Regions from separate parts of the Bradyrhizobium sp. SMVTL-02 genome, predicted to be linked through region 2. Evidence: riboswitches for the same ligand, from Rfam matches in the RefSeq annotation. Region 2 holds a riboswitch; each other region holds the start of a gene.
The links. Region 2 has a riboswitch for S-adenosylmethionine ahead of ACNJYB_RS27530 (IS66 family transposase). Riboswitches for the same ligand answer to the same signal wherever they lie in the genome.
Positions count from the first base shown of each region.

Region 1: it holds a riboswitch for S-adenosylmethionine, as region 2 does, so the genes downstream of both, metX (homoserine O-acetyltransferase MetX) here and ACNJYB_RS27530 (IS66 family transposase) in region 2, are expected to answer to the same signal.
Region 3: it holds a riboswitch for S-adenosylmethionine, as region 2 does, so the genes downstream of both, ACNJYB_RS37500 (O-succinylhomoserine sulfhydrylase) here and ACNJYB_RS27530 (IS66 family transposase) in region 2, are expected to answer to the same signal.

Region 1 is NZ_CP182469.1:6,843,837-6,853,482, reverse strand. Features, by position in the region: gene ACNJYB_RS32725 (prephenate/arogenate dehydrogenase family protein) at 1-481, opposite strand, end outside; gene hisC (histidinol-phosphate transaminase) at 478-1,575, opposite strand; gene ACNJYB_RS32715 (chorismate mutase) at 1,610-2,458, opposite strand; SAM riboswitch at 2,664-2,743, shown strand; gene metX (homoserine O-acetyltransferase MetX) at 2,829-4,031, shown strand; gene metW (methionine biosynthesis protein MetW) at 4,033-4,695, shown strand; gene ACNJYB_RS32700 (alpha/beta fold hydrolase) at 4,837-5,700, opposite strand; gene ACNJYB_RS32695 (TIGR02594 family protein) at 5,916-6,560, shown strand; gene ACNJYB_RS32690 (MOSC domain-containing protein) at 6,709-7,497, opposite strand; gene clpB (ATP-dependent chaperone ClpB) at 7,740-9,646, shown strand, end outside.
Region 2 is NZ_CP182469.1:5,746,666-5,756,311, forward strand. Features, by position in the region: partial or broken gene ACNJYB_RS27505 (acyl dehydratase) at 277-504, opposite strand; gene ACNJYB_RS27510 (MgtC/SapB family protein) at 897-1,589, shown strand; gene ACNJYB_RS27515 (NUDIX hydrolase) at 1,833-2,210, opposite strand; gene ACNJYB_RS27520 (Crp/Fnr family transcriptional regulator) at 3,623-4,327, opposite strand; gene ACNJYB_RS27525 (hypothetical protein) at 4,503-4,682, opposite strand; SAM-I-IV-variant riboswitch at 5,573-5,671, shown strand; partial or broken gene ACNJYB_RS27530 (IS66 family transposase) at 5,803-6,266, shown strand; gene ACNJYB_RS27535 (DUF6894 family protein) at 6,772-7,005, opposite strand; gene ACNJYB_RS27540 (hypothetical protein) at 7,002-7,250, opposite strand; one part of gene ACNJYB_RS27545 (IS630 family transposase) at 7,710-8,045, shown strand; one part of gene ACNJYB_RS27545 (IS630 family transposase) at 8,047-8,658, shown strand; gene ACNJYB_RS27550 (hypothetical protein) at 8,759-9,037, opposite strand; gene cydB (cytochrome d ubiquinol oxidase subunit II) at 9,412-9,646, opposite strand, start outside.
Region 3 is NZ_CP182469.1:7,813,990-7,823,635, reverse strand. Features, by position in the region: gene apaG (Co2+/Mg2+ efflux protein ApaG) at 1-253, opposite strand, end outside; gene ACNJYB_RS37515 (OpgC domain-containing protein) at 465-1,703, shown strand; gene ACNJYB_RS37510 (SGNH/GDSL hydrolase family protein) at 1,703-2,482, shown strand; gene ACNJYB_RS37505 (SGNH/GDSL hydrolase family protein) at 2,495-3,487, shown strand; gene ACNJYB_RS37500 (O-succinylhomoserine sulfhydrylase) at 3,527-4,714, opposite strand; SAM riboswitch at 4,789-4,868, opposite strand; gene ACNJYB_RS37495 (2'-deoxycytidine 5'-triphosphate deaminase) at 5,026-6,084, shown strand; gene ACNJYB_RS37490 (hypothetical protein) at 6,170-7,222, shown strand; gene ACNJYB_RS37485 (MATE family efflux transporter) at 7,578-9,023, shown strand; gene ACNJYB_RS37480 (hypothetical protein) at 9,020-9,436, opposite strand; gene ACNJYB_RS37475 (SRPBCC family protein) at 9,537-9,646, opposite strand, start outside.

The DNA.
Region 1 (9,646 bases), 1.1 Mb from region 2:
CGGCCTCAGTGTCGGTACCCTCCGGCGGCGTGAGAATGCACCAGCGGTTGATGAAGAGCTCGGCGAAGCCGGAATCCGGCCCCGAATGCTCGGTGCCCGCGACCGGATGTGCCGGCACGAAATGGACGCCCTGCGGCAGATGCGGCGCCATGTCCCTGACCACCGCGCCCTTGACCGAGCCGACGTCGGAGACGACAGCGCCCGGCTTCAGATGCGGCGCGATCTCCTGCGCCACCGGCCCGCAGGCCCCGACAGGAATGCAGAGGATAACGAGGTCGGCGTCCTTGACGGCCTCCGCATTGGTCGCCACCACCTGGTCGACGATGCCGAGCTCGATCACCCGCGCGCGCGTCCTCTCCGAGCGCGCGGTGGTGACGATCTCGCCAGCCAGGCCCTGGAGCTTCGCAGCGCGCGCGATCGAGCCGCCGATCAGGCCGAAGCCGATCAGCGCGACGCGCTGGAAATGCGGTTTCGCGCTCATTTGCCGGCCATGAATTCGCGCAAGGCATCGACGACGAGGCGGTTGGCCTCTTCGGTGCCGATGGTCATGCGCAGGGAATGCGGCAGGCCGTAGTTCTTCAGCGCGCGCAGAACGAGGCCGCGCTTGGTGAGGAAGGCGTCGGCGTCGTCCGAGGTCCTGCCGTTGTCGGTCGGGAAGTGGATCAGCACGAAATTGGCAACGCTCGGCGTCACCCTCAGGCCGAGCTTGGTGATCTCCTCGGTCAGCCAGTTGCGCCAGGTCTCGGTGAACTGCTTCGACATCGCCTGATGGGCGGTGTCCTCGATCGCGGCGACCGCGGCATACATCGCCGGCGTCGACACGTTGAAGGGACCGCGAATGCGGTTGACCGCGTCGATGATGTGCTCGGGCCCGAACATCCAGCCGACGCGCAGCGCGGCGAGGCCGTGGATCTTGGAGAAGGTGTGCGTCACCACGGTGTTCTCGGTGGTCGCGACCAGCTCGATCCCCATTTCGTAATCGTTGCGCGAGACGTAGTCGCAATAGGCGGCGTCCAGCACCAGCAGCACGTGCGAGGGCAGGCCGGCGCGCAGGCGCTTGACCTCGTCGAACGGAATGTAGGTGCCGGTCGGGTTGTTGGGATTGGCGAGCCAGACCAGCTTCGTCTTCGGCGTGACCACCTTGAGGATGGCGTCGACGTTGCAGGTGAGGTTGGTCTCCTCGGCGATCACGTTCCTGGCGCCGACCGCCATGGTCGCGATCGGATAGACCAGGAAGCCGTGGGTGGTGGAGATCGCCTCGTCGCCCTGGCCGAGATAGGTGTGGGCGAGCAGGTTGAGGATCTCGTCCGAGCCGGCGCCGCAAATGATGCGGTTCGGATCGAGTCCGAACGAGCGGCCGATCGCTTCGCGCAGCACGCGCGAGGTGCCTTCGGGGTAGTCTTCCAGATGATCCGCCACGCGCTTGAAGGCCTCGATCGCCTTCGGCGAGGGCCCGAACGGCGTCTCGTTGGCCGAGAGCTTGAACACCTTGCGGCCCGGCTCCGGCACCGGGGTCTTGCCGGGCGTGTAGGGCGCAATATCGAGAATGCCGGGGTTCGGCACGGGGCGGGACATCTTCAACTCCGGAGTGGCTTAGGCGGTACGCGATTTACGATTTCGACCCGGTCGGGGCCACCGTATAGCGCGTTGCGTGGCTGCCGACGAGGGCCGTGGAGCGCACCGAGGCCCCCGCCTCGATCAGGGCAGCCTTGATCTTGTCGATGCTGCTCGCAGCCGTGACCGAGACCAGCAGCGCCGCGCCGTCGAAGGCGGTGTCGGGCACCGCCACGATGTCGGCCAGCGGCGACAGGGTGCGCGCAACCTCGGCATTCCACCCTGATACGCGCACGCTGAATGTCTCGACCTCGGTCACCAGGGCGCTGTCGGCGACGCGCGAGATCGCGAACACCGGCAGCGCGGCCGGATGGTCGGCGCGCTCGACGAAGGGCATCCGCGCGATGATCTTCGGTGCGCCTTCTGCCTCCAGCTCGAGCCACCACGGTGTGCGGCTGGAGGTCGCCGAGACCAGCGCCAGGTCGCCCTTGGATTTCGCCACCGCCTCGACCGCAGCCTGCGCGCTGAAATGCGCGACATAGGGCACCGTGAAACCGAAATGGAAGCGGACCGAGTCGCGCATCGCGGGCTCGCTCACCGAGATGTCGGCGTGCACGGAGAACGGCGCCTGCACATAGGTGAAGGTCGAGATGATGACGCGCCAGATGCTCTCGACGGTGTCGAGCGGCAGGATGCCGCGATGACGCTGCACGATCTCGCGCATCATGGAGGCCTCGCGCGCCGGGCGGAAGGCCGAGCCGACCTCCTGGGTCTGCTTCACCTGGATCAGGCGGTCGATGATGTCGCCGCGCTGCATCAGCAGGCGATGCATGCTCTCGTCGATCGCATCGATCTCCTTGCGCAATTCCTGCAGTGATGGTGGCGCGGGCGGACGTTGGGACATATCTGACAGGACTGTTGAGAGGCGTTCCAATGCGGGCCGGCCAAAGAGACTGGTAGGGTCCGATCCGCTGCGATCGACGTCCTGATTAGGCAGTCAGGGCGACGAAAGCAAAGAGAAATGACGGCCTGTTCGGCCGGCGAGGCAGGGACGAATTTGGCTGATCCGGACCGCGACTTGACGAAAACCGCCCAAGCCGGTAGGTTTTTGCCTGTTCCGTGGTCATTTGAGCCGGCCGGCTTGCAGCCACGTTAAAAAACTCGCTAAACAGGCCGGGGACGCTTCCGATCCCGGCCGAACCTATCGTTCAGGCCGGGTTTTTCATGGCCTGATGTCAGCGACAGTCGAGCGGCAGTCGCAAACGAGGTCGATGATGGTTGTCGTCAAGTCGATTCCGAGCCCGGCGATCAGTACCGACGATCGGTCGCATGAGGCGGATCACCCGAGCTCGCTCATCGCGCATTTCGGCGCCGAGCAGCCATTGCCGCTCGATTGCGGCGTCGATCTCTCCCCGTTCCAGATCGCCTACCAGACCTATGGCGAGCTCAACGCCGACCGCTCCAACGCGATCCTGATCTGCCATGCGCTGACCGGCGACCAGCACGTGGCCAATGTGCATCCCGTCACCGGCAAGCCCGGCTGGTGGGAGACCCTGGTCGGCCCGGGCCGCCCGCTCGATCCCGACAGGTACTTCATCATCTGCTCCAACGTGATCGGCGGCTGCATGGGCTCGACCGGGCCCGCCTCGATCAATCCCGCCACCGGCAAGGTGTGGGGTCTGGAATTCCCCGTCATCACCATTCCGGACATGGTCCGCGCGCAGGCGATGCTGATCGACCGGCTCGGCATCGACACGTTGTTCGCTGTGGTCGGCGGCTCGATGGGCGGCATGCAGGTGCTGCAATGGACCGCGGCCTATCCGAGCCGGGTGTTCTCCGCGCTCGCGATCGCCTGCTCGACGCGACACTCGGCGCAGAACATCGCGTTTCACGAGCTCGGCCGCCAGGCCGTGATGGCCGATCCCGACTGGCACAATGGCGGCTATGCCGATCGCGGCATCCATCCGCATCGCGGCCTCGCTGTGGCGCGGATGGCGGCGCACATCACCTATCTCTCCGACGCCGCGCTGCATCGCAAGTTCGGCCGGCGCATGCAGGATCGCGACCTGCCGACCTTCTCGTTCGACGCCGACTTCCAGGTCGAGTCCTATCTGCGCTACCAGGGCTCGTCCTTCGTCGAGCGCTTCGATGCCAACTCCTATCTCTACCTGACGCGCGCGATGGACTATTTCGACATCGCCGCCGACCATGACGGCGTGCTGGCAAAGGCGTTCGCAGGCATCAAGACCCGCTTCTGCGTCGTCTCCTTCACCAGCGACTGGCTGTTTCCGACCTCGGAATCGCGTGCGCTGGTGCATGCGCTCAACGCCTCGAGCGCGCGGGTGTCGTTTGCCGAGATCGAGACCGATCGCGGCCACGATGCCTTCCTGCTCGACGTGCACGAGTTTTTCGACATCTCCCGCGCCTTCCTGCAATCGGCCGGCAAGGCGCGCGGATTGAATGGCTGTGGTGGCTAGGATGTCAGTGCAGGAAGTGCTGCCGCTCGGCGGCGTTGCGGCCGGGCAGTCCGGCCAGGTTCGCGCCGACCATCTGCTGGTGGCCGAGATGGTCAAGCCGGGTTCGAAAGTGCTCGACGTCGGCTGCGGCGACGGCGACCTGCTTCAACTGCTCGAGGCCCGCGGCATCGATGGCCGCGGCATCGAGCTGTCGCGCGAGGGCGTCAACCGTTGCGTCGCCAAGGGCCTTGCGGTGGTGCAGGGCGACGCCGACACCGACCTCGTCAATTACCCCGACGACGCTTTCGACTACGTGATCCTGTCGCAAACGCTGCAGGCGACGCGGCAGCCGAAGGTGGTGCTGGAGAATCTGCTGCGCATCGGCCGCCGCGCCATCGTCTCGTTCCCGAATTTCGGCTTCTGGAAGATGCGGCTGCAGCTCCTGATCGGCGGCCATATGCCGCGCACCGAGAACCTGCCCGCGACCTGGTACGACACCGCCAATATCCACTTCTGCACCATCAAGGATTTCGTCGAGCTCTGCGACGCGATCAACGTCAAGATGGAGCGCGCCGTGGCGCTCGATCTCTACGGCCGCCCGGTGCCGCTGAACCTGCCCTGGTGGGTGTGGAACATGTTCGGCGAGCAGGGCGTGTTTCTACTCAGCCGCGGCGGGGGCAAATAGCCTTCCGTTCGCGCTCCTCAATATGAGGAGCTGAGGTCTGTCCACCGTCATTGCGAGCGCAGCGACGCAATCCGGAATGCGTCCGCGGAAAGACTCTGGATTGCTTCGCTGCGCTCGCAATGACGGAATACCTGGCGGCGCCTAATGCGCCGCCAGCGACCGCGGATCACGCACCGGCCATCGTCCCGCCTCAACCAGCGTCACGAATCGCTCCACGCTCTCGTTGAACAGCGCGGGCTCCTCGAGATTGAGCACGTGGCCCGACTTCGGAAACATCGCGAGTCCTGCGGCCGGCAGGTGCTTCTTCAGGAACAGGCTCGCTCCCACGCAGGGATCGTCCTCGTCGCCGCAGATGATCAGCGCGGGCGTCGCCACCTTGGCGATCGCATCCGCCATCGTGTAGATCGAGGGCCGGCCGCCCTGGAAGCCGCGCATCGTGTTGGCCGAACCCTTCGCATCGTGCCGCGCCAGCGCGGCGTAGAAATCGGCATGGCCGCGCGGGTCCTTGACCAGGAAGGGGATCCGGCTCGGCGCCTCGCGCGTGACCTTGGCGACCTCGGCAGAGCCCAGCGTCTCGAACTGCTCGGCATTGGCGCGGCACTGCTTGCGCCAGGCCTCGAGATTCTCGAGCTCGGAGCCGGAGCCGACGCCGGCCAGCGTCATCGACAGCGCGCGATGCGGCGCGTTCAGGCCGATCTGGAGCGAGGAGTAGGCGCCCATCGAGAGCCCGACGAGATGCGCGCGCTCGATCTTGAGATGGTCGAGCACGGCCAGCGCGTCGGTGTAGAAATGCGTGTAGGTGTAGACCTCGCCGTCAGGCACGTCCGACGGGGTGTAGCCTCGCGCCGAATAGGTGATGCAACGGTGGCCGCGCGAGAAGTAGCGCATCTGCGGCTCCCAATTGGTATAGTCGGCCGCGAACTCGTGCAGAAAAATAATCGGCGTTCCCTGACCCGCCTCTTCGAAATAGATGCGGACGTCATCCCAAGTCGTGGCGTGGGGCATTAACTGTTTCCCTCTCTTCAAGACGCCTTTGCAGGATCGCAGTTAATGTTGATGTCCGCAATGCGGCAGCTTCGCACCAGCACCGGCGCAAAATCATCGCAGCTATTCGCCGACGTTGCGTCTTTTTCTCGCCACATCCGGAAGCTTTACGCCCCGGCGGATGTCGGCCACCACACGGGCCGACGGGAAAGAGGGGTGTCAACGAAGGATGAAGAATGTTTGAGTTGTTTGCGTTCCGCCTGTCGCGTTGTGTTGTCGCGCTGGCGGTCTTCTTCGCGGCGGTTGCCGCATTGGTTTCTCCGGCCTCGGCGCGGCCGCATCATCGTCACAGCGCAGAGCGGCACACTCACGCGCACCACGCCAGACATCATCACTATCGCGATCATGCAAGCAGCTCGCGCTTCGAGCGCAGCGTGGCACAGTTGCAGGCGGGCTCCTTCGCCGACACGCATGCCAGCTACGATCCGAATGCCAACGCCGGCGGTGCTGGCATGAGCGCCGGCTTCGGCGGCGGTTCGGGCGTCGTGTCCGAGGCGCGCCGCTATCTCGGCGGCAATCCGACCGGGCGCGGCAGCCTGTGGTGCGCGCGCTTCATGAACATGGTGCTGGAGCACACCGGCCATCGTGGCACCGGCTCGGACATGGCGAACTCGTTCGCGCATTACGGCACGCGCGTCTCCGGCCCGCAGGTCGGCGCCATCGCGGTGATGTCGCGCGGCCGCCGCGGCGGCCATGTCGGCATCATCACCGGCATCGATGCGCAGGGCAATCCGGTCATGATCTCAGGCAACAGCGGCAACCGCGTCCGCGAGGCGCCGGTCTCGCGCGGCCGGATCTATGCCTATGTGATGCCGAACTGAGGCCTCACCCCGTCATTGCGAGGAGCCCGCGCAAAATTGCGAAGCAATTTCGCGCGGGCGACGAAGCAACCCAGACTGCCTCGGCGGATAGATCTCTGGATTGCTTCGCCGCGCTCGCACTGACGGAGGATGTTGAGCCGACATCGGTTCACACCAACCTTGGCTGCTCCACCGCAACCGCATCGCCCACCCCGATCTCGCCGTCGGCGACGACCTCGGCATAGATGCCGCAATCCATGTGGCCGAGATGGCGCGAGAGCGTCGGCGGGATCTCGAGATCGCGCTTGGCCGTCACCGGGTCCACATTGGTGGCCGGACAGCGTACGATGCGCTTGACCACCTTGAGCCTGGCCTCGCCGATCGCGAGCGTCTGGCCGACGAGGTCGAGCTCGGACCAGGCCGGCCAGCCCTTGACGTACAGATTGCCGCGGAAGCGCAGCGGATGCACGGCAGTGCCGCCGAGCATGGCCTCGATGGCGCGGACGCTGTCGAGGTTGATGATGGACAGGACCTTGCGGGCCAGGTCGGAAAAGCTGTGATCACGGCCCGAGAGCACCTTCGGCGGGCCCTTCAGCTCCGGCTGGAAGTTCTCGGTGAAGTAGGCCTCGATGGCGGCGCGCCCGGCGGCGGTCTCGAGATCGCCGCTGGCGACGATCTGGCCGTCCCTGCGGATGGTCAGGCGGTTGGTCGCGTCCTCGAAGCGGCTGTCGAGCGAGGCCAGGCGCTCATTGCGGGCCAGCATCAGGAACAGGATTTTCGGCTTCCATTCGGGTGCCTCGGGATCGAACCCGCTCGGGCCGTTCTCGATGGCATAGCGGCGGTCGGCGGGCAGCGTCTCCCCGCGCCGCAAGCGGACTCGGGGTAGTTGCTCCGCTGTCAGGCCCTTGATCGGATAGCGGTAGAGGCAGGCGATTTCGGCGGTCTGGCTGGCTGTCATGCCGCTACTTAGGGGATTCGACCTGCTGGCGCCAAGCCAGCCAATCGGCGCACGAAATTGTGAAGTGGCCTCTTTCGCATCCACAACCCGCTTCCCACATTTGCCTCGGGCTGGCGGCCACGCCGGTCCACGACGACCGTTACCGGTTGAGAAACGTCAATGCGGTAATCGGAAACCCAATGAAGATGCCATTTGGGGTGCCTTTGAGGGCCCCGGGGGCAGGCCGAGGGAAAGACAACGACATGAACATCGACAAATATACCGAACGCTCCAGGGGCTTCATCCAGTCCGCCCAGTCGCTCGCGGTGCGCGAGCGGCATCAGCAGTTTTCCACACTGCACCTGCTGAAGGTTCTCCTGGACGACAATGAGGGTCTCGCGGCCGGTCTGATCGACCGCGCCGGCGGCAATTCCCGTGCGATTCTGAAGGCGACCGAGGAGGCCCTCAACAAGGTGCCGAAAGTTTCCGGCGGCGGCGCCGGCCAGATCTACCTCGCGCCCGAGCTCGCCCGCACTTTCGACGCCGCCGAGAAGGCCGGCGAGAAGGCCGGCGACAGCTTCGTCACCGTCGAGCGGCTGCTGCTCGGTCTCACGCTGGAGAAGACCAGCGAGGCCGGCACGATCCTCGCCAAGGGCGGCGTCACCCCGCAAAATCTCAACGCTGCCATCGAGGCGCTGCGCAAGGGCCGGACCGCGGATTCCGCGACCGCCGAGAACGCCTATGACGCGCTGAAAAAGTATGCCCGCGACCTCACCCAGGCTGCGCGCGACGGCAAGCTCGACCCGGTCATCGGCCGCGACGAGGAGATCCGCCGGACCATCCAGGTGCTCTCGCGCCGGACCAAGAACAATCCCGTCCTGATCGGCGAACCCGGCGTCGGCAAGACCGCGATCGCGGAAGGCCTCGCGCTGCGCATCGTCAACGGCGACGTGCCGGAGAGCCTGAAGGACAAGAAGCTGCTGTCGCTCGACCTCGGTGCGCTGATTGCCGGCGCGAAATACCGCGGCGAGTTCGAGGAGCGGCTAAAGGCCGTGCTCCAGGAAGTCACCGGGAGCGACGGCAATTTCATCCTGTTCATCGACGAGATGCACACGCTGATCGGCGCGGGCAAGGGCGACGGCGCGATGGACGCGTCGAACCTGCTGAAGCCGGCGCTCGCCCGCGGCGAGCTGCACTGCATCGGCGCGACCACACTCGACGAGTACCAGAAGCACGTGGAGAAGGATGCGGCGCTGGCGCGGCGGTTCCAGCCGATCTTCGTCAGCGAACCCTCGGTCGAGGACACCATCTCGATCCTGCGCGGACTGAAGGACAAGTACGAGCAGCATCATGGCGTGCGGATTGCCGATTCCGCGCTTGTTGCGTCCGCGACGCTGTCCAACCGCTACATCACGGACCGCTTCCTGCCCGACAAGGCGATCGACCTCATGGACGAGGCGGCGGCGCGGCTGAAGATGCAGGTCGATTCCAAGCCGGAAGAGCTGGATTCGCTGGATCGCGAGATCATCCGGCTGAAGATCGAGCAGGAGGCGCTGAAGAAGGAAAGCGATCTCGGCTCCAAGACCCGTCTCGAATCGCTCGAGAAGGAGCTGGCTGAGCTCGAGGAGAAATCGGCGGTGCTGACGTCGCGCTGGAGCGCGGAGAAGGACAAGCTCTCCAACGCCCAGAAGCTGAAGGCCGACCTCGACGCACTTCGCGTGGAGCTCGCCAATGCCCAGCGGCGCGGCGAATTCCAGAAGGCCGGCGAGCTGGCCTATGGCCGCATTCCGGAGCTGGAGAAGAAGCTCGCGGACATCGAGGCCAAGGAGAACTCCGGCGAGATGATGGAGGAGGCGGTCACCGCCAACCACATCGCGCAGGTGGTCTCGCGCTGGACCGGTGTGCCCGTCGACAAGATGCTGGAGGGCGAGAAGGAGAAGCTCCTGAAGATGGAGGAGCAGCTCGGCACCCGCGTCGTTGGCCAGGCCGAGGCCGTGCGTGCGGTCGCGACCGCCGTGCGCCGCTCCCGCGCGGGCCTGCAGGACCCGAACCGCCCCACCGGCTCGTTCATGTTCTTGGGGCCCACCGGCGTCGGCAAGACCGAGCTGACGAAAGCGCTCGCCGAGTACCTGTTCAACGACGAGACCGCGATGGTCCGCCTCGACATGTC
Region 2 (9,646 bases):
CCACAAGAGACAGAAACCAACCGGCGGCACGTTGTACAACAGCTTACGCGGATGCTTTCGCGTCTGGTCGCCTTGCAACGAGGATGATGCCGATGCATTGCAGGGCGACCTCGTTTCTTTGGTTGCATAATCGGATTTGATTGCGCACGATGCCGCGATCAGATTTCGATTTTGACTCCAGCTTCTCCAAAATAGTCGCTTCGAGATTAAGTTCATCTCTCCTGGGCGTACCGGGTTCGGCAACCTCAGCTCATCCCAGCCCATTCCGGCGAGGACATGGAGAGGCCGAGGCTGGAGCTTGGGCGTGAGCGAGATGAAGACTGCAAACGTGTGGGCGCTCGATGCGGTTAATCCACCAAAAATTGAACGTGCTGCCGCCTCCTCATCGATGTGGCGCGGTATCGGTTCGTATTGCTTGGCAAACTGTATAATCTCTTCCTTCGAGACCAAATAAGGACCTGCGTTTCTGGTGGTACCAATTTCGGCATCCTCGAAATAATACATGGGTCATTGGTCAATCCTTTGCGAGCGGACTAACTATAGGGATAGCAAACGCCACTTGTGCGGCTCAAGGTCAGCACGTCCTGTTCTAGCCCGTCTGCGAAGTCGTGGCGCGTCTGACGAAGATTCGCTCATCACGGCAGAGCGGACCAGATTTGCTCAACTTAGGTTCTTCGCAGTTTGACCCGAAGCAGGCCTTGTGCCCAGAGTGTTAGCGCTGCGTGTGTGATGCGAAACGACGTTCGCTGTAGCTCGCATATCGCTTCGGCTGTCAGGTTTATGCTTGGCGTTTTCGGTCCCTGTGTTAGCTTTTTCGAGGCGAGGTTAACCACACCTCCCTGTGGCTCTGATTTACGCCTGGCCCTTTTGATTTCCCCGGACGCATAGGAGGCACCATGGGGCACGACGAGCTGGTGATTATCGTCAGAGTTGCTGGTGCTCTCGCCATTGGCGCTATGATCGGGTTCGAGCGCACATTTCATGGACGCCCGGCAGGTTTTAGAACGCATTCCCTCGTCTGTATCGCGTCAGCCATTCTCATGATCGTTACGGTTTATCAGCACCAGTGGATGACATTACTTGAACATGACGCCATCCGCACTGACCCGACCCGTATGGCGCAGGGCATCATGACCGGCATTGGATTTTTGGGAGCTGGCGTCATTTTCAAGGAGGGACTTACTGTCCGCGGATTAACAACGGCTGCATCCATTTGGGTGACGGCAGCTATTGGTATTCTGGTTGGAATCGGGTTCTGGTTTGCGGCGTTTGTTGGCGCCGTCGCAACCCTCATGGTACTCGCGCTGTTCAGGGTCATCGAGGCTCGATTGCCGAGCGAGTTCTATGCCCATCACATGTTACGCTTTGCTCGGGATAAGGTGATGGGCGAAAGCGAAGTCCATAAGATGATTGGCGATCACGGCTTTACGATTGCCAACCTGTCATCGCGACTAAGCGAGGGCGGGCAGCAGTTCGAGTACCGGATGACCATTAAGAGCCGCGACAGGCTCAATGCCGAACGACTTGCCAAACATTTGCGCGGCTTGCCCGAGGTTGTTGAGTTTCGCATTACTCCCACCGGCGATTAGGATCGTGGGCCCGAGCGCGAAGCGCCCGCCGATTTTTGGCGGTCAAACTGCCTATGATGCGCCCCCTTCCTATGGTAGCGTTGGCATGGGGGTACGCGCTGGCCAGCGAGTACCTCCCTCTAACTTAAACCCTGCCTCTTCTTGGGAGGCGGGGTTTTTCCGCGAGCAGATCGGACGCCACGAAAGCCGCCGCGCCGAGACGATTAAGGCGGCTTACCGGCCGGTCAAGCGGTCAAGCACGCTTCACTTCGGAAACAACTTGTCTCGGATGTATCGCGAAGTCGGCGTCAGCCTGATTCCTCGTGGCTTGCACCAGACCGCCTTATCAATCTCCTTCTTGTCGCCAATCTTCAGGGCGCCCCCCGCGTCCTTAGCTAAGAAGATTGCGTCACTCATCTTGCGACCGGACCGCCGGTTCTTTGCCTTCACTTCCTTCCAGAGCTTCACCGGGCCCAGCTTGAGCTTCGGCAGTTCTTCCCTGATCTCTCGGCGGAGGCACTTCCTTTCACTCTCACCTGCACGCTTGCGACCGCCCGGAAACATCCAGAGCTTGTCGCGTCGTCGTCTGACCAGGAGGACGCGGCCCTTCTTTGCGACGACAAGTTTTGAAGACTTCGCCATTTCTCTTTTGTATCGATTTGGCAGATCGGCATCAGTCTAGACCGTCTGGTTCGACCAGCAATGATCGGCGTCACCCCGCGCCCGTATTATCACGGAGCAACCCAACACTGACCGCGCGTTTAGGTGGCGCTATGCCTACGCATGCTCGGAATCCTCTACATCCTCCAAGAGCCCATGTTCTGGGTGGCATTGGCTTTTGGGCTGGCTCCGATCGTCATTGGCGTCATCATCCTGTGGCTAAGCGGCCGAGGTCGCCAGTGACACGTTTCCGTTTCGCCGAACGTGGTTTTTCTCGCAGCCCGGGAACAAATGTGCACTTTTGCACTTAACCCGCTAGCTTCCACTTAGGGAGGTGGAACCTATGGGGAAACGAAGTGCCCACCGCCGAATACTATTTGAAGCAAGCTGAGATCGCATCACGGTTGGCATTAGCAGAATCGGACCCGGAGAAAGCCCGGGCGATGCACATTATGACGCTAGACCTCTTCGATAAAGCGCAAAGGGCTCTGGTCAAAAACACCCCCACTCTGCCAGGGAGTCGCGCGCAGCCCCCTACCATCGAACGGCAGTAAGGCCACGTTCAGCACTCACGCCTTTGCAATCCAGCCGAAGACAAAAAGGAACGCTCCAGCCCACTCGAGCTGGAGCTTAGTTTTGGTATTCAACTGGCCACAGTGGCGCTAGTTCCCTAACGAGCAACCGCTCCTAATCTCTGTCCGCCCGACCCGCTTGCGGCCGCGGCGGCACGCTTCAGTTCTTCAATCTTGGGACCGTGACAATGCAAAATTCCGATTCGCCTTCGGCTCCGGTCGCCGTCTAACCAGTTCAACAAGTGCTATGCAACACACCGGCGACAAACGGCCTCAGCTGCGCCTGGCGCCGGTGTCGCTCGGGTCATGATCGCAGACTGGCAACTGACCCAATATCTCCGATCCACCTCAAGAGCTGACGACCGGAATTGCGCTCCGGGCGAGTCAACATTCGCAAAATGAAAAGAGGCCCTGACGCGCCCGGCATCAATTTCTAGTCCGGCACTGCTAATCGCAGCGGCGGATTCTGCGGACCGAACCGTCGTCGCGCTCGATCGTGACGGTGCGGCAACCACCGCGATATCCGCGATCATACCCGTGAGCGCGATAAGCGGGTCGATCGTACTCTCGGTAGTACCGCCGCTCCGGGCCCACTCTCACGCCGCCGAGTGGAGTATCAACCTCAACTTGAGCTGACGCGGGTGCAATGGAGATCGGCGTGGCGAGAGCGAAGCCAGCGACCGCCAGTACACCGGTCAATAGCAGAGTTCTCATACGAGTTCCTCCTAAGTAGTTGCACTTGCTCTCCAACACCGCAAGCAGGGGCAAGGTTCCTGCACGAAATCAATCCAAACGGCGAGCGGCGGTTGACCTAGGCAGCCTTTAATCATCGCTCGATGCGGCAATCGCTTCATACTGATCTTTCACCGCTCGGTAGCATTCGCAAACAGCCTCGTGCAGAAGATCTACATTCAGAAGGTGTATTTTGCCTCGCTTATATTCGATCAAACCGGCCTCGTGGAGCGTTTGAGCGGACAACGTGACACTCGTCCGTTGCACACCAAGCATCTCGGCCAGGAATTCTTGGGTAAAGTCGAGAGTGTCGCTACCGGCTAAATCCCTTGCCCGCAGCAGCCATCGGCAGAGCCGAGCCTCGACTGTGTGCGACGACATGCAGGCCGCTGATTGTTGTGCCTGCATGAACAGAGCTTGTTCATGGCGGATGAGTGTCGAAAGCATACTCACGCTTTGCAAGGCAATCGAAGCAAGATCACCGATGTCGCATACCAAGCTGCTGCCAGCCAATTGCACGATCGCTTGGTTCAGTGATTTTCTCCCGTCCAGCGCCGCCGATGCGCCAAGCACACCGTCAAGCCCGACCATCGCCGCCTCGACAGACGCCCCGGAACTAAGGTCAACCACCAGTGAGATGACGGCACCCGTCGGAAAATAAACTAGGGTGATGGGCTGACCGGTTTCATAAAGAATTTGCTTCTGTCGAAGCTGCACGCTTTTCAGATGAGGCTGGAGCGCCGCCGCGTCAGAGGACGACAAAGCATTGAGCAAACGATTGGCGAAATCGGCCATGGACCGCACTCCCACAGGCGGGAGCGCAATTGGTCTCTCAGCCACTGACGCCTGCGGCTCTGGGCCCGTGTCAGTGATAGAAGGCAATTCGTCAGAATGGTCGTCGTTCCTATGGTCAGGGAACCTCTGTTGGGTAGCCGACTTAGCAGCTAACGACACCGATAACTGCGGCGGCTTACTCTTGGGGTCGATAGGTCACTACCCAGCGCGTCTCTTGCCATAGCTCTATGGCGTGTCCATCCACCAACTGCTCAATACTGCGCTTGGCTTCCTCGTCATTGTCGCAGACAAGGTCGATGCGTTCCTTAATATGCCCGTCGTGACCGATGATGTAGGCGTAGTATCCGCTGGTCATGGCGTTATTTCGGACGCTGCAAGCCCGGGGACTTAAGCCAATCGCTTATGCGTGAAGCAGTTTCGGCTTGCCGAGCTCGCCGCATGAGCAACTCGCGGGCCGTGCTGCCTACCGCTTCCTTTTCGGCTGCTGCCTTAAATCGCTGAGCTTCTTCCGCAAGCCGCTCTTCGAAGGTTAAATCATGCTTTATGCGCCGCCGGGTTGCTCCCATGGCCAGTCCTCGCAAATGCTGATTGAGGGCCGGCCATTTAAGATGCAGCTCTGATCTTTGTCTGTATGGTACCCGACACTCCCTATCCGGCCACTGCATACGTTCGCGCGTAGCGCTCCACGCATGCTATAATCCGGTGTGTTTAATTCGAATTTTTCAATTCGCAAAGTATGCAAAGTATGCGGTCCCGATGCTCTATGTGCTGGACCTGGCTCGCATAGAAGTTGGCGAGGAGTCTCCGCGCTTCCGTCACGTCCGCTCCAAGACGCGTGAGCTCCGCAACACGCGCCTCCTGCTCCGCAACATGGCGCTCACCTTGGGCAACGTGCCGCTCGGCTTCCCTTAGGTGTCTCTGAAGCATGTCCCGGTCCATAAGACAGTCTACAGCAAATCGCGAAACGGTGGGTGGCTAATCGGTTGGAAGTCGGCTTCGGGTCATTCGCGCGCGCCGAGTGATTAGCACGTCCGGCGGAATCCGACAGGTCGCCGCTTGCCACTGCGCTCGAAGATATGCCTGGGTAACTGGTACCGGTACCTGGTCGCTCTCAATCCCGGCTATCGGCCCCGGGGGGCACCCCCACCCCTCAGTAACAGCTGCCAGCACCATCTACGGGTCTCGATCCGGCCTATGCCGGCGGCAATCTGGAATTTGACTTGGTTTGCAAATGGGCTATCTGTGAGGGTGCATCCTGAGAGGGCCTGACGGCCCCGCCAACCAGCCTTGACCGGCAACGGTGGCACGACGATGTGGCCCACATGGGCAACAGTAGGTCGCCAGTCCTCCAGATGCATGTGCCATCTTGGAGGATTTTTTATGTTGCAGTCTCGACGAGGATTTTTGATCGGTGCCGGCGCCCTGCTGAGTATCCCTCCATTGCGGGCCGCCTTGTTTGACGAACGCGATCGCGCGGCCGCACCGCCGACGAGCGGCGTGCCGTGCGCCAGGAGAGAAGCAAGCCGCTGCTCGACGACATGCACGCCTGGCTGCTACGCGAGCGAGAAACCCTCTCGCGCTCCTCCGAGGTCCTGAAACCCATGAATTACATGCTCAGGCGCTGGGCCGACTTTGCCCGCTTCCTCGACGATGGCAGGATCTGCCTCAGCAACAACGCCGCCGAAAGAGCGTTGCGCGGCATCGCCTTGGGAAGGCGCAATTGGACCTTCGCCGGCAGCCCGCGCGGCTCCGACCGCGCCGCCATCATGCTAACGACGATCACGACCTGTCGTCTTAACGATGTCGACGCCAAAGCCTGGCTCGCCGACGTCCTCGCCCAATCGCCGATCTTCCCGCTTCGCGTTTGCACGAACTGCTGCCTTGGGAATGGAAGCTCCTGCGTCAAGCCGACAAGCCCACCGATCAGCAAGCTGCCTAACCTTCACGCAGGGCTATCATAGCGCTACCCGGCCCCCGCGCGCATGCGTCAATCAGGCGGTCTCCGTCGTATGCGTACCGTGGAGGCGAGGCAGCGCCGCTGAAAAGAAGTGTTCATAGGCCATCACCAGAGATCTCCGCCTAGTTTTGCTCAACGACCAGGACTTCGCCTGTTTGAAGATTCGCCGAGCCAATCCGATCCACCAGAGCCCTTCAGGACCTTGAACGGGCGGCCGGCCCTCGGGAGGGAAAGGACCGGCGGCGGGGGAGCCCGGCGAGGTAGAATGGCCAGACGTATGCCGAGCCCAAGCTTCCTTTCAGGAAATCGTGACAGATGCGGATGCACGATGTTTGACGAACCACTTAGGACCTCCCCAACGCATGTAATGACGCTCGGGCCGATACGGATCGCAGGCGTCGCAATGAGCCTTCTCACGCTGCTCGCGACGTCGCTCGCCCGTCGCCGCAGCGGTGCCATCGGAGATCGAATTACGATCATGATGACCTCAATGGGGCCTACCGAGCACGAAAGCGAACGGGACGACAAACAGCTCTTCACCAAGGTCGTCTATGACGTGCAAAACCCAACTACGCCAATCTTCGATGCTTCGCCCCATGGTGAGTGATCTCACGACAGAGGCCGCGCGATCTCGCGCCTCAGCAAGATCTTCCACCACGGTGCCGCAGCTATCAACCAACTCCTCTTTGCTGTTGGAGCAGTGGAAATACACCTGGGTCATGTCCAGCCTCCTTCTAGCATCACTTCGTTTTCAAGCACCGCCTCGCTTTGGGCGTCAGCAGCAGCGCGAGCCAGCGCTTTCTCAGTATCAACGCGCGAAGCCTTCTCCGCCCGCCGCTCGTAGTTCTCGGCAAGCACCTTAAGTTGATATGCAATCGCCTGGTCAGTCATGGTCTTGGCCACGCGGAGCAAACTATGTGCAGTTTTCAGGCATTCCGTGGCTCGCCGTGAGATATCTATGGTCATGGTGCCCTCACGCGGTTCGCGGCGTTCTGGGCCAAGGCTGAAGCCGGGGCAGCCAGTCATAATCGCATGCCCGGCGAGCCTTGAAACGATCGACGCACTTCGTGGAACAAAGCGGAGTTTGCCAAGAGTAGTGCCGGACGAGACCAAATCTGCCGGCGCATACTGCGCAACGCGTGGCGTTACCGTGTCTTGGATTTTCGGAGTGCTTCACCATGGGTGTCTCCTCTTTCATTGGGCCATAATGCGCTCAGAGGGAGGGAATTGCTCGTTATGTTCTGTAAGCCAGCGTTAGTCGTTGCGAGACGTTGTGATTTCGCTATATGGGAATCGGGTTTGCGCGACAGTCGGCGGGTGGAACGCAACCGCTAGAGCGGTTCACGGATTTATTGAATCGGAAGGGATTCCGGGTCTGGGACGAATATGATTCAAGATGCTGGCTGGGCTGGAGGCCAGCATCCGATGGTCCGACCAATTTCCAACGATTTGCGTAAGCGTGCGGTATCCGCTGTTGCCAAAGGTGAGAGCTGCCGATCTGTGGCGGAACGGTTTGGCGTTGCTGTCTCGTCAGTTGTGAAGTGGTCACAGCGTTATCGAACGACCGGCTCGGTAGCGCCCGGCAAGATGGGTGGTCACCGCAAGCCTGTGCTTGATCCGCACCGCGCCTTCATCGTCGAGCGGATCACTCAGACGCCGCACCTGACGCTGCATGGTCTGAAGGCGGAACTGGCAGCCCGTGGGGTCAAGGTCTCACACAATGCGGTCTGGCTGTTCCTGCGCCGGGAAGGGCTGCGGTTCAAAAAAAACACTGTTCGCCCTCGAACAGGCTCGCGCCGACGTCTCTCGTAGGCGCTTGCGTTGGCGAGCCTGGCAGGCCGGGCTCGATCCGGGCCGGCTCGTCTTCATCGATGAGACCTGGATCAAGACCAACATGGCCCCTTTGCGAGGCTGGGGACCCAAAGGGGCGCGCCTGCGCGGCTTCGCTCCGCACGGTCACTGGCGTACCCTCACATTCCTCGGCGCGCTCCGCCATGACCAACTCACGGCACCCTGCGTCTTCGATGGCCCGATCAACGGTGAATGCTTCCGTGGTTACGTAAAGCACATTCTCCTGCCAACCCTGCGTGAAGGCGACATCGTCATTCTCGACAATCTCGGAAGCCATAAGTCGAAAGCCGTCAGGCAAATGATCAAGGCTGCTGGCGCCAGACTCTGGTACCTGCCGCCATACTCGCCCGACCTCAACCCAATCGAACAGGCCTTCTCCAAGATCAAACACTGGATGCGGCAAGCTCAGAAGCGCTCAATCGAGGAGACTTGGCGCCATATCGGTCACCTCGTCCAAGACATCCAGCCTCGCGAATGCGCCAACTACTTCGCCAGCGCCGGTTATGCTTCAATCAAAATGTGAAACGCTCTAGCAGGAATAGCTCGTGCGCGACGGACACAGCACCTATCCGTTTAGGCAGCGAGTCATGAAGCTGCGCGGTCAGGCCTGCTTCAACGATGCCTCATCCTGCTGAGCTGTTCCGCTCGCGTAGTCGGAGCAACGAAGCAATATCCTCGCCCGGGCTTAGATCGGTCGCCGTTCTGGCCATTCTTGAGAGAGCACCCTTTTCCGGAAAATCCTGCTCGATCCGGCAAGCCTGGCTGAAGTCATGGAGCAAGTCGATAGTGTGATCGTTGATCATGGCCCGCAGTTCGACGAAGCTCTTGTCGGGTTCGGAATAGGTATCGAGGATTTTCTGCGCGACTTGCTCGGCCTTTTCCAGGACCGCGTATGAGGACAAGACGCGCATCCGCGAGATGTGGAATAGAGACGAACCACACCCACAACGTCCGGTCGGTCGTGCTGGAGTGCGTGCATATAGCATTTGGCAGCGACTTCGATGAAATCGCGGTAGAGATCCTGGCGGCGCAAAGCCTGACTGGAGACCCATTGGGCCTGTACGACACTGCGCTGTGTAAACCAAGCCGCTGTCGCCGAGGTCAACCCTCCGATGGCAGCTCCGGCCAGTGCAGCGAGGCCTGGAATAACCGACGCATCCATCGTTCAGCGCCTCTTCTCGGCATCTGGCGGCGTGACTCGCACCGCACAGATCGTTCACCAACGAGGAGAGCGATGCCGCATCTTTGCCGCTCGCCGCGAAAAACAAGGTAATTCCTATTCGTTGCCCGCTTCCGCCACTCTTCCGTGGAACATACGGTAGACGACGAACGTGTAGACGAGCGTGAGGGGCATTACGAAGAGGCCGGCGCCCCAGAACATGAACGTTAGGCTCTCGTTCGGCGAGGCCGCTTGTCCGACGGTAAGCGCGAACGGAATCATGTAGGGCCAGAAGGAGCAGGCCAACGTGCCGAACGCCGCCGCAAAGATCAGCGCTGCGCATCTAAACGGA
Region 3 (9,646 bases), 2.1 Mb from region 2:
TGTATTCGAACCGCTCGCCGGGGGCGAGCGTCGGCTGTTCGCCGACCACGCCCTCGCCCCTGACCTCCTGCTGGCGACCGGTGGCGTCGGTGATGATCCAGTGCCGCGTCTTGAGCTGCACCGTCTCGTCGCCGGAATTGGTGATGACGATGGTGTACGACCAGAAATAGCGGGAGCGGTCGGCCGACGACTGCTCCGGAACAAAGTTCGGCTCGACGGTCACTTCGATCTGGCGGGTCACGGCGCGGTACATGGCTGCCATCATACCGAAATCCGGCGTCGGAACCAAACCCCGAGGCGGTTTTGGCGACATCGTGCCGCCAGAATTGGCGAGGAAGTACACCCCAAGGGATGACATCCCCAGGGGGGAGACACCCCCATGTGATCCGGCCGCTTTGCGAGATGACGGCCGGACCGGTACACTCCTTCAACGTCGCGATTTGGGTGAGGGTTTTTAGGCCCCGATGACCATTGCCGACCAAGTGACGGGATCGAGCATCGCAGGAACCGCCAAACCTGCGGAGCCGCGTGCAGCCGCCATCACGCTGCCCGCCATCGGCGAGCGCGAACTCCGCCTTGACCTGTTCCGTGGGCTGGCGCTGTGGCTGATCTTCATCGACCATCTGCCGACGAGCCTTTTGACGTGGTTCACGATCCGCAATTACGGCTTCAGCGACGCCACGGAGATCTTCATCTTCATCTCCGGCTACACCGCCGCCTTCGTCTACGGCCGCGCGATGCTGGAGGGTGGCGTCGTCATCGCTACCGCCCGCATCCTGCGGCGGGTCTGGCAGATCTACGTCGCGCACGTCTTCCTGTTCACGATCTTCCTCGCCGAGATCTCCTACGTGGCGACCCGTTTCGAGAACCCGCTCTACACCGAAGAGATGGGGATCATGGACTTCCTCAAGCAGCCCGACATCACCATCGTGCAGGCGCTGCTGCTGCGTTTCCGTCCCGTCAACATGGACGTGCTGCCGCTGTATATCGTCCTGATGCTGGCGCTGCCCGTGATCCTGTGGTCGATGCGCTGGAAGCCCGACGTCACGCTCGGCCTTTCCGTCGTGCTCTACGCGGTGACCTGGGAATACGATCTCTACTTCTCCGCCTATCCGAACGGCTTCTGGGCCTTCAATCCGCTGGCCTGGCAATTGCTTTTCGTCTTCGGTGCATGGTGTGCGCTCGGAGGTGCGCGGCGCATGTCGCGTATTTTAGCGTCGCCGGTAACGATGTGGATCTCGATCGCCTATATCGTGGCGGCGTTCTACGTGACGCTGACCTGGTATCTGCCGCACCTGTCCCATCTGATGCCGAAGCGGCTCGAGCAATGGATGTATCCGATCGACAAGACCGATCTCGACGTTCTGCGCTTCACGCATTTCCTGGCGCTGGCCGCGCTCACGGTGCGCTTCCTGCCGCGCGACTGGCCGGGCCTGAAATCGCAGTGGCTGCGGCCGCTGATCCTGTGCGGCCAGCATTCGCTCGAGATCTTCTGCCTCGGCGTCTTCCTCGCCTTCGCCGGCCATTTCATCCTGGCCGAGGTCTCCGGCGGCGCAGCCATGCATGCGCTGATTAGTCTCTCCGGAATCCTGGTCATGTGGGGCGTTGCCTGGGTGATTTCGTGGTACAAGCGCGTGGCTGACAAGAGCGGTGCGAAAACCAAAAACGCCGTCGGCAACGCCGATCTGGCGGGAGGGGGCTGATGAAGGCGAAGGTTCTCCTGAGCCTGATCCTGCTATGCGGTGGCCTCGCCGCGCCCCAGGCGCGCGCGGACGATGCTGCGCCTGCCGCTGCCGCCGCGCCCGCAGCCTGCGAATTGCCGTCCTATCTCCTCACCAGCGAAAGCCAGCTTCCCAAGGTTGCCGAGGCCGTCAAATCTGGCAAACCGCTGGAAATCCTGGTCATCGGCAGCCGCTCGACCACGATTCCGGCCTCCGAGGACGCCTCCTATCCGGCGCGCATGCAGGCCATCTTGAAGGAGAAGCTGCCACCCTCGGAGGTCGTGCACGTCTCCGTAGAAATACAGAGCAAGAAAACAGCAGAGGAGGCGGCCACCACCTTCGTTAAGCTGATGGAAGCAAAAAGGCCTACTTTGGTCATCTGGCAGACCGGGACCGTGGATGCTATCCGAGCCATCGATCCCGATGAGTTTCGCGGTGCTGTGACCGAGGGGGTTGCCGCGCTGCAAAATGCAGGGGCTGACGTCGTGTTGATGAATTTGCAGTACAGCCCGCGCACAGAGACCATGATCTCGGTGCCGCCCTATCTCGACAATATGCGGGTGGTGGCGCAGGAGCACGACATCCCGCTGTTCGATCGTTTCGCGATCATGCGGCAGTGGAATGACCAGGGTCAGTTCGACCTGTTCAGCCCGTCCCACGGGCCGGAGCTGGCGAAACAGGTCCATGATTGCCTTGGCCGGGCGTTGGCACAGTTCGTGTTTGACGCAGCCCATCTGGGGCCGGCCCAGCAGCAAAATTGAGGTCTAGCGTTAATGAGTTCTCTCCGCCCTTTTTGCCCGACGGCATGGCTGGCTATATCAGCGGCGGCAGCGCTGCTGTTGCTGACGCCGGTGTCGCAGTCGCGCGCGCAGGCGCAAGCCGCGCAGACGACGCAAGCGCCGGCGCAAACCGCTGATCCCGCTCCCGCCTCGCGTTCCCAGACCACGGGCGCCGTGACGTCCCCCGAGCAGCGTGGCATCACCGCGCGCGCCATCGACAAGGTCAAGCAGGCCGCCAAGTCTGCCGGCGATATCTTCAACCGCGTGCCATGCCTGCCGCCGAAGGGCGGCTCGAAGACGATGGGCTCGCTCCCTCATGTCGCGGCCAAGCTCGCGGCCGGCCAGCCCGTCGTGATCGTCGCGTTCGGCTCGTCGTCGACCGCCGGCTACGGCGCGAGCTCGCCCGATTTCAACTATCCGAACCGTCTCGCCGCACAGCTGCGCCGGCACTATCCGACCGCCGACATCACCGTCGTCAACGCCGGCGTGGGCGGCGAGGATGCGCCGGAGATGATGAAGCGCCTTCAGACGCAGGTGATCGACCTGCATCCGGACATGGTGATCTGGCAGGTCGGCACCAACGCCGTGCTGCGCAATCTCGATCCCGGCGATACCGCAAAACTGGTCGAGGACGGCATCTCCCGCATCCAGGCCGCCGGCGGCGCCGACATCGTGCTGGTCGATCCGCAATATTCGCCGGCCGTCAATCAGCGCAAGGAGAGCGCCGGCAGGATGGTGAAGCTGCTCGGCAAGGTCGCCGAGCTCCGCCACGTCGGCATCTTCCCGCGCTTCGAAGTGATGCGCGACTGGCACGAGAACCAGTCGATCCCGGTCGAGAGCTTCGTCATCGCCGACGGCCTGCACATGAATGACTGGGGCTACGCCTGCTTCGCCCAGCTGCTCGGCGACGACATCATCCGCTCCGTCGGGCAGATCAAGCTCGGGGTGAACGTGCCGGCGGATGTGAGGACGTATCGGCCGATGTGACGGCTCTTACCTGCTCCCGCCAGGGGAGGGCAAGGAAGATCACGCCTTCTCCAGCGCCGCGGTGATATCCTCGATCAGATCGTCCGCATGCTCCAGCCCCGCGGAGAAGCGGATGAAACCCTCGCTGATGCCGAGCGCGGCGCGGTCTTCCGGCTTGAGGCGCTGATGCGTCGTGGTGGCCGGATGCGTCACGAGGCTCTTGGCGTCGCCGAGGTTGTTCGAGATCTTCGCAAGCTTGAGCTCGTTGAGCACGCGAAACGCTGCCGCCTTGCCGCCCTTCACCTCGAAGCCGACGAGCGTCGAGCCGCCGCGCATCTGCTTCTTCACCAGCGCCGCCTGCGGATGATCGGCGCGGCCGGGATAGACCAGGCGCGAGATCTTCGGATGGCTCGCCAGCACCTCGGCGACGCGCGCTGCCGTGTCGGTCTGCGCGCGCACGCGCACGCCCAGCGTCTCCAGGCCCTTGAGCAGGACCCAGGCGTTGAACGGCGAGATCGACGGGCCGGTCTGGCGCATGAAATTGTGCAGGTGCTCCGCGATGAAGGCTTCCGAGGACAGGATGATGCCGCCGAGACACCGGCCCTGGCCGTCGATGTGCTTGGTCGCGGAGTAGACGACGACGTCGGCGCCGAGCGCGAGCGGGCTTTGCCAGATCGGCGTTGCGAACACGTTGTCCACGACGAGGCGCGCGCCGCCGCTGTGCGCGATCGCGGCGATGCCGGGAATGTCGAGCACATCGAGCGTCGGGTTGGTCGGGCTCTCCAGGAAGAACGTCTTGGTGTTGGGGCGAAGTGCGCGCTGCCACTGGTCGAGATCGAGGCCGTCGACCAGCGTGGTCTCGATGCCGTAGCGCGGCAGGAGGTCCTGGATGACGTAGAGGCACGAGCCGAACAGCGCGCGGGAGGCGACCACGTGATCGCCGGCCTTCAGCGGTGCCAGGATCGCGGTCGTCACTGCGGCCATGCCGGTTGCCGCGGAGCGGGCGGCTTCGGCGCCCTCGAGCTCGATCATGCGGCGCTCGAACATCGCAATGGTCGGGTTGGAGTAGCGCGAATAGATGAAGCCGGGGTCCTCGCCCTTGAACCGCGCCTCGCACTCCTCGGCGCTGGCATAGACATAGCCTTGCGTCAGGAACAGCGCCTCCGACGTCTCGCCATATTGCGAGCGCAGGGTGCCGGAATGGACCAGGCGGGTTTCGGGGCGGTAGGCAGCAGGCGACTTCGACATAGGACCCTCCGACGTGACCATTGGAGCGAAAACGGTCACAAAAAAACCGGCCTGGATATCTCCACTGGCCGGGATCACAGAGGTCCCCGGCCTGTTTAGCGATTTATTTAACGTGGCTGCAAGCCGGCCGGCTCAAATCACCACGGGATAAGTGATGCTCATATTCCGCAATGCCCTTTCCGTCAAGGCGTCCATCGGCTAGCCCTGAAAGACTCGTATTTTCCGCATGTCCGGATGCTCTGACCCCAGATGAGGACCCCCGGTTGAGTTTCACGGTCGCCGCCGATGCCAATGGAATCCTGCCCGACCGCATGATCGCGGCGATGGCGGAGGCGGGTCTCATCCTGCCGGCCTACGACTTCGTCGAAAGCCAGATCCAGCCGGCGAGCCTCGATCTGCGTCTCGGCGACATCGCCTATCGCGTCCGCGCCAGCTTTCTCCCCGGGCCCGGCGCCACCGTCGCCGAGCGCATCGACGAATTGAAGCTGCACGAGTTCAGCCTCGCCGACGGCGCGGTGCTAGAGACCAACTGCGTCTACATCGTGCCGCTGCTCGAGAGCCTCGCGCTGCCGCCGGAAATCGTCGCAGCCGCAAATCCGAAGAGCTCGACCGGCCGGCTCGACGTCTTCACCCGCGTGATCGCCGACGGCACCCGCCGTTTCGACATGATCGGCGCCGGCTATCACGGCCCGCTCTATGCCGAGATCAGCCCGAAGACGTTTCCGGTGCTGGTGCGCGAGGGCTCGCGTCTCAGCCAGGTGCGCTTCCGCACTGGGGACGCCATCCTCAACGCCGACGAGCTCGATGGCTTGCACGCCGCCGAGCGCCTCGTCGACATCGCCGATGCCGATCTCTCCGGCGGCGTCGCCGTCTCCGTCGATCTCTCCGGCGAGAAAGGCAATGGCTTCGTCGGCTATCGCGCCAAGCGCCACACCGGCGTCGTCGACGTCGATCGCCGCGCCGGCTACGCCGTGGAAGATTTCTGGGAGCCGATCTCGGCCCGTCCCGACGGCAGCCTGATCCTCGACCCCGGCGAGTTCTACATCCTCGCCTCCAAGGAAGCCGTGCAGGTGCCGCCCGATTACGCCGCGGAGATGGTGCCGTTCGATCCCTTGGTCGGCGAATTCCGCGTGCACTATGCCGGCTTCTTCGATCCCGGCTTCGGCTATGCCGGTGCGGGCGGGCTAGGATCGCGCGCCGTGCTCGAAGTGCGCTCGCGCGAGGTGCCGTTCATCCTCGAGCACGGCCAGATCGTCGGCCGCCTCGTCTACGAGAAGATGCTGGCGCGCCCCGATGCGATGTACGGCCAGCGCATCGGCTCGAACTACCAGGCGCAGGGTCTGAAGCTGAGCAAGCATTTCCGGGTGTAATCCGGGCTACGACAGAAAGCGCCTCCGGTTGCGCCACTCCTCGCGCAATGACACACTCCCGCAAAACAACAAGCCGGGAGCGATCATGACCGCCGCAACTGACGCCGCGCAGGAAGCCGAATGGAAGCGCTGGCGCGCGGTCGCCGATCTCTACCACGCTTACTTCACCGGCCTCATCCTGACCGTCGTCACGCGCCGCGGCACTGCGGATGCGGCGGAGTTCGTGTTCCGTGTCTTCCGCCGCCAGCAGCAGGAGCGCTTCCTGCCGGGCTTGCAAAAGCTCGGGCTCAGCCATCTGCCGCCGGCGGTCGCCGCCGCGCAATATCACTATCTCTCCAACTGGATCGGCGGCGTGCATGTCGAATACATGTACGAGAGCGACCGCAAGGCCTGGATCCGCTATCCGCCGCCGCGGTGGATCTGGAAGGGCAGCGCGATCTGCGGCGTGCCGGGCGAGGTCAGCCGCGCGATGCTGCGCGGCTGGCACGCCAACAATGGCGTTGCGCTCGGCGATCTGCGCCTCGGCTTCGTCTGCACCAAGCAGAGCGTCGACGGCCAGGACGGGCTCGAAGGCTACTATCACCAGTACGACCATCCGCTCGAGCCCGATCAGCGCCTGGTGTTCGCGCGGCATCTGGAGGCGCCGTTGTTCGATGCCAGGACCGCACCGGCATTGCCGGTCTCGAGCTGGCCGAAACCACGACTGGAAAAGGCCTATCGCAACTACGCGATGGAATATGTCCGCACCGCCGCGCCGGTGATGGTGCAGCAGCTCGGCCCCGAAGATGCCGGCTATCTCCTCCACCTCACCGGCAGGCTGATCGGCATGCAATATTTCGACGAGGTCGCCGCGGCGCTGTCGATGACCCGCGGTCGCGCGCGCGAGTTTGCATCGTTTCTCAATGCTCTGTTCGCCGCGCAGGATGATGCCGCCGAGATGACGCAGTCCGAAGGCGCGTTCGAACTCCGCCAACAGAACTGGAAACTGATGGACGACGTGCCCGATTATCACCCCGCCTGCGCAAAGGTGCTGGAGGGATTGTTTGAAGGGCTGGCCGCAGGTTGCGGACGACACATCGGCGTGCAGATGCGGCCGGCCGCGGGTGGCCGTCCGCCATTGGTCTGGACGATCGGGTAAGCGACAGTGTCGCCGTGCTTTGCCTCTGCCCGCGTGCGGGGAGAGGCCGGAATTTGCGACAGCAAATTCCGGGTGAGGGGGACTCTCTGCGAGTCCAGTTGCCACCGTCGTTGCGGAAGCGGCCCCTCACCCCAACCCTCTCCCGTAAGAACGGGGAGAGGGAGAAGAGGGAGAAGAGGGAGCCGCAATTCCACGCGCTGAAATGCGCTGCCGCAGGGCACGCCTGCATCAGGCGCAGGAGGAATCGGCGATTGCCGTGCTAACAAGCCTCTCGCTGCGCCTTTCGCGCGAACAAAGTCATTGGCACACCGAGTGATTGCTGCGCCGCAAATGGCGCCTGCGTCCGGGAGAGGACATGTCCGACATCGCCGAGATCCCGGTCGATGAGCAAGAGCGCCCGTTGCCGCCGCCCCCGCGCCCCGTGAGGAGCGCGCTGGTGGACGGGCCGATCCTGCGCACGCTGCTCTCCCTCGCCTGGCCGAACGTGATCGCGCTGTCGGCCGGCACCTGCACGGTGATCGCCGAGACCTCCTATATCGGCCGGCTCGGCGTCGAAGCGCTGGCCGCGATGGCGCTGGTCTTTCCGACAGTGATCCTCACCATGACCATGTCCGGCGGTGCCATGGGCGGCGCGGTCGCTTCCGCCATCGCACGCGCGCTCGGTGCCGGCGACCGCGAGCGGGCCGGCACGCTCGCCATGCACGCGATGCTGATCGGCATCAGCTTCGGCCTCGTCTTCATGCTGGGCATGCTGATCTTCGGGCCCAGGGTGCTCGAAATGCTCGGCGGCCGCGGCGATGTGCTGACGCATGCGATCGCCTACGCGCAGGTATTTTTCGGCGGCGCCGTGCTGCCCTGGCTGCTCAACACCATGGCGGGCGTCTTGCGGGGCACCGGCAACATGAAGCTGCCGTCGTTCCTCATCCTCAACTCGGCGGCCTGGCAGATCCTGCTCGGCGGCACGCTCGGCCTCGGGCTCGGCCCGGTGCCGCAGCTCGGCATGCGCGGCGTCGCGGCTGGCGCGCTGATCGCCTACACCATGAACATCTGCATCATGGGCTGGTACCTGTTCTCCGGCCGCGCGCGGATCGCACTGAAGCTGCGCGGCCTGCGCATCCAGTGGGCGATGTTCTTCGACATTCTCAAGGTCGGCGCCATCGCCTGCTTCTCCCCGCTGCAATCGGTGCTGACGATCTCGATCTTCACCCACATGCTGGCGAAGTTCGGCACCGCGATCCTCGCCGGCTACGGCGTCGGCGCGCGGCTGGAATTTCTGCTGACCTCGATCGCGTTCTCGTTCGGCATTGCCTGCGTGCCCATGGTCGGGATGGCGATCGGCGCCGGCCGCATCGCGCGCGCCCGGCGCATTGCGTGGATCGCCAGTGCCGCCGCCTTCGTGGCCGTCGGTGCACCGGCATGCCTCGTTGCGATCTTCCCCGATCTGTGGGTCAACATCTTCACCGACAGTGCGGCCGTGCGCGCGGCGAGCCATCAATATCTCTCGACGGTCGGGCCGTTCTACGCGTTCTTCGGCCTTGCAACGACGATGTACTTCTCCTCGCAAGGCGCGGCGAAGGTGATCGGCCCGGTGCTGGCGCAGACCGCGCGGCTGATCTACATCTCGGCCGCCGGCTGGTGGCTGCTGACGCATGAGGCCACCGCACAGAGCTTCTTCTGGCTGGCCGCGAGCTCGATGGTCGTGCTCGGCCTGCTGTCATGCTCCAGCGTGGTGCTGACGCGTTGGGGCCCGCGCGAGGGCAAGCCCGCGATCAGGCCGGCGCTGTCCGGCGCGACGGATTAGCGACGCCTGTGACGGCGATGACCGCCGCCGGCATTGGCAAGTCGCATCAATTGCGGGATCATCGCCATCATGTCGCCGCCACCGGAGCCGCCGAGCATGCCCATGATGTCGCCGCCGCCGATGCCGCCGAGCCCGCTCGGCATGTAGCCGCCCCCCATCATGCCGCCGAGGCCGCCGCCGCCGTTCTCCATCATGCGGCTCATCATCGGACCCATGGTCTGCATCAGCATGGCAAAGCGGCGCTTGCCCATCTTCGCCTTCATCATCTCCAGCATCGGCGCCATCTGGGTCATCATGTCCTGGCCACCGGCACCTCCGCCGCCGAGGAACTGCGCCTTCGCCGGCACGCTCGACATCGAAAACAGCAGCAGCACGACGGCCGCCTGACAGATCACCTTGTCCGCACCCCTCATGGCATGCTCCTCGCGTGCGCGGCGCCGCCGGGAGAGCGGAGCCAACCGGACGCACGCGGGCATGGTTACGGCCCGCGAGGGCGCGGCTCTGTGAAAAACATCACGGAGGAACGGGCGGGGATGCCCGGTGCATGGCGGCGACGGCTTCCTTCGTCTGGCCCTGGACATAAGTCGCAAGCTGCACCGAGGCGCTGTAATGCTTCAGCCGCT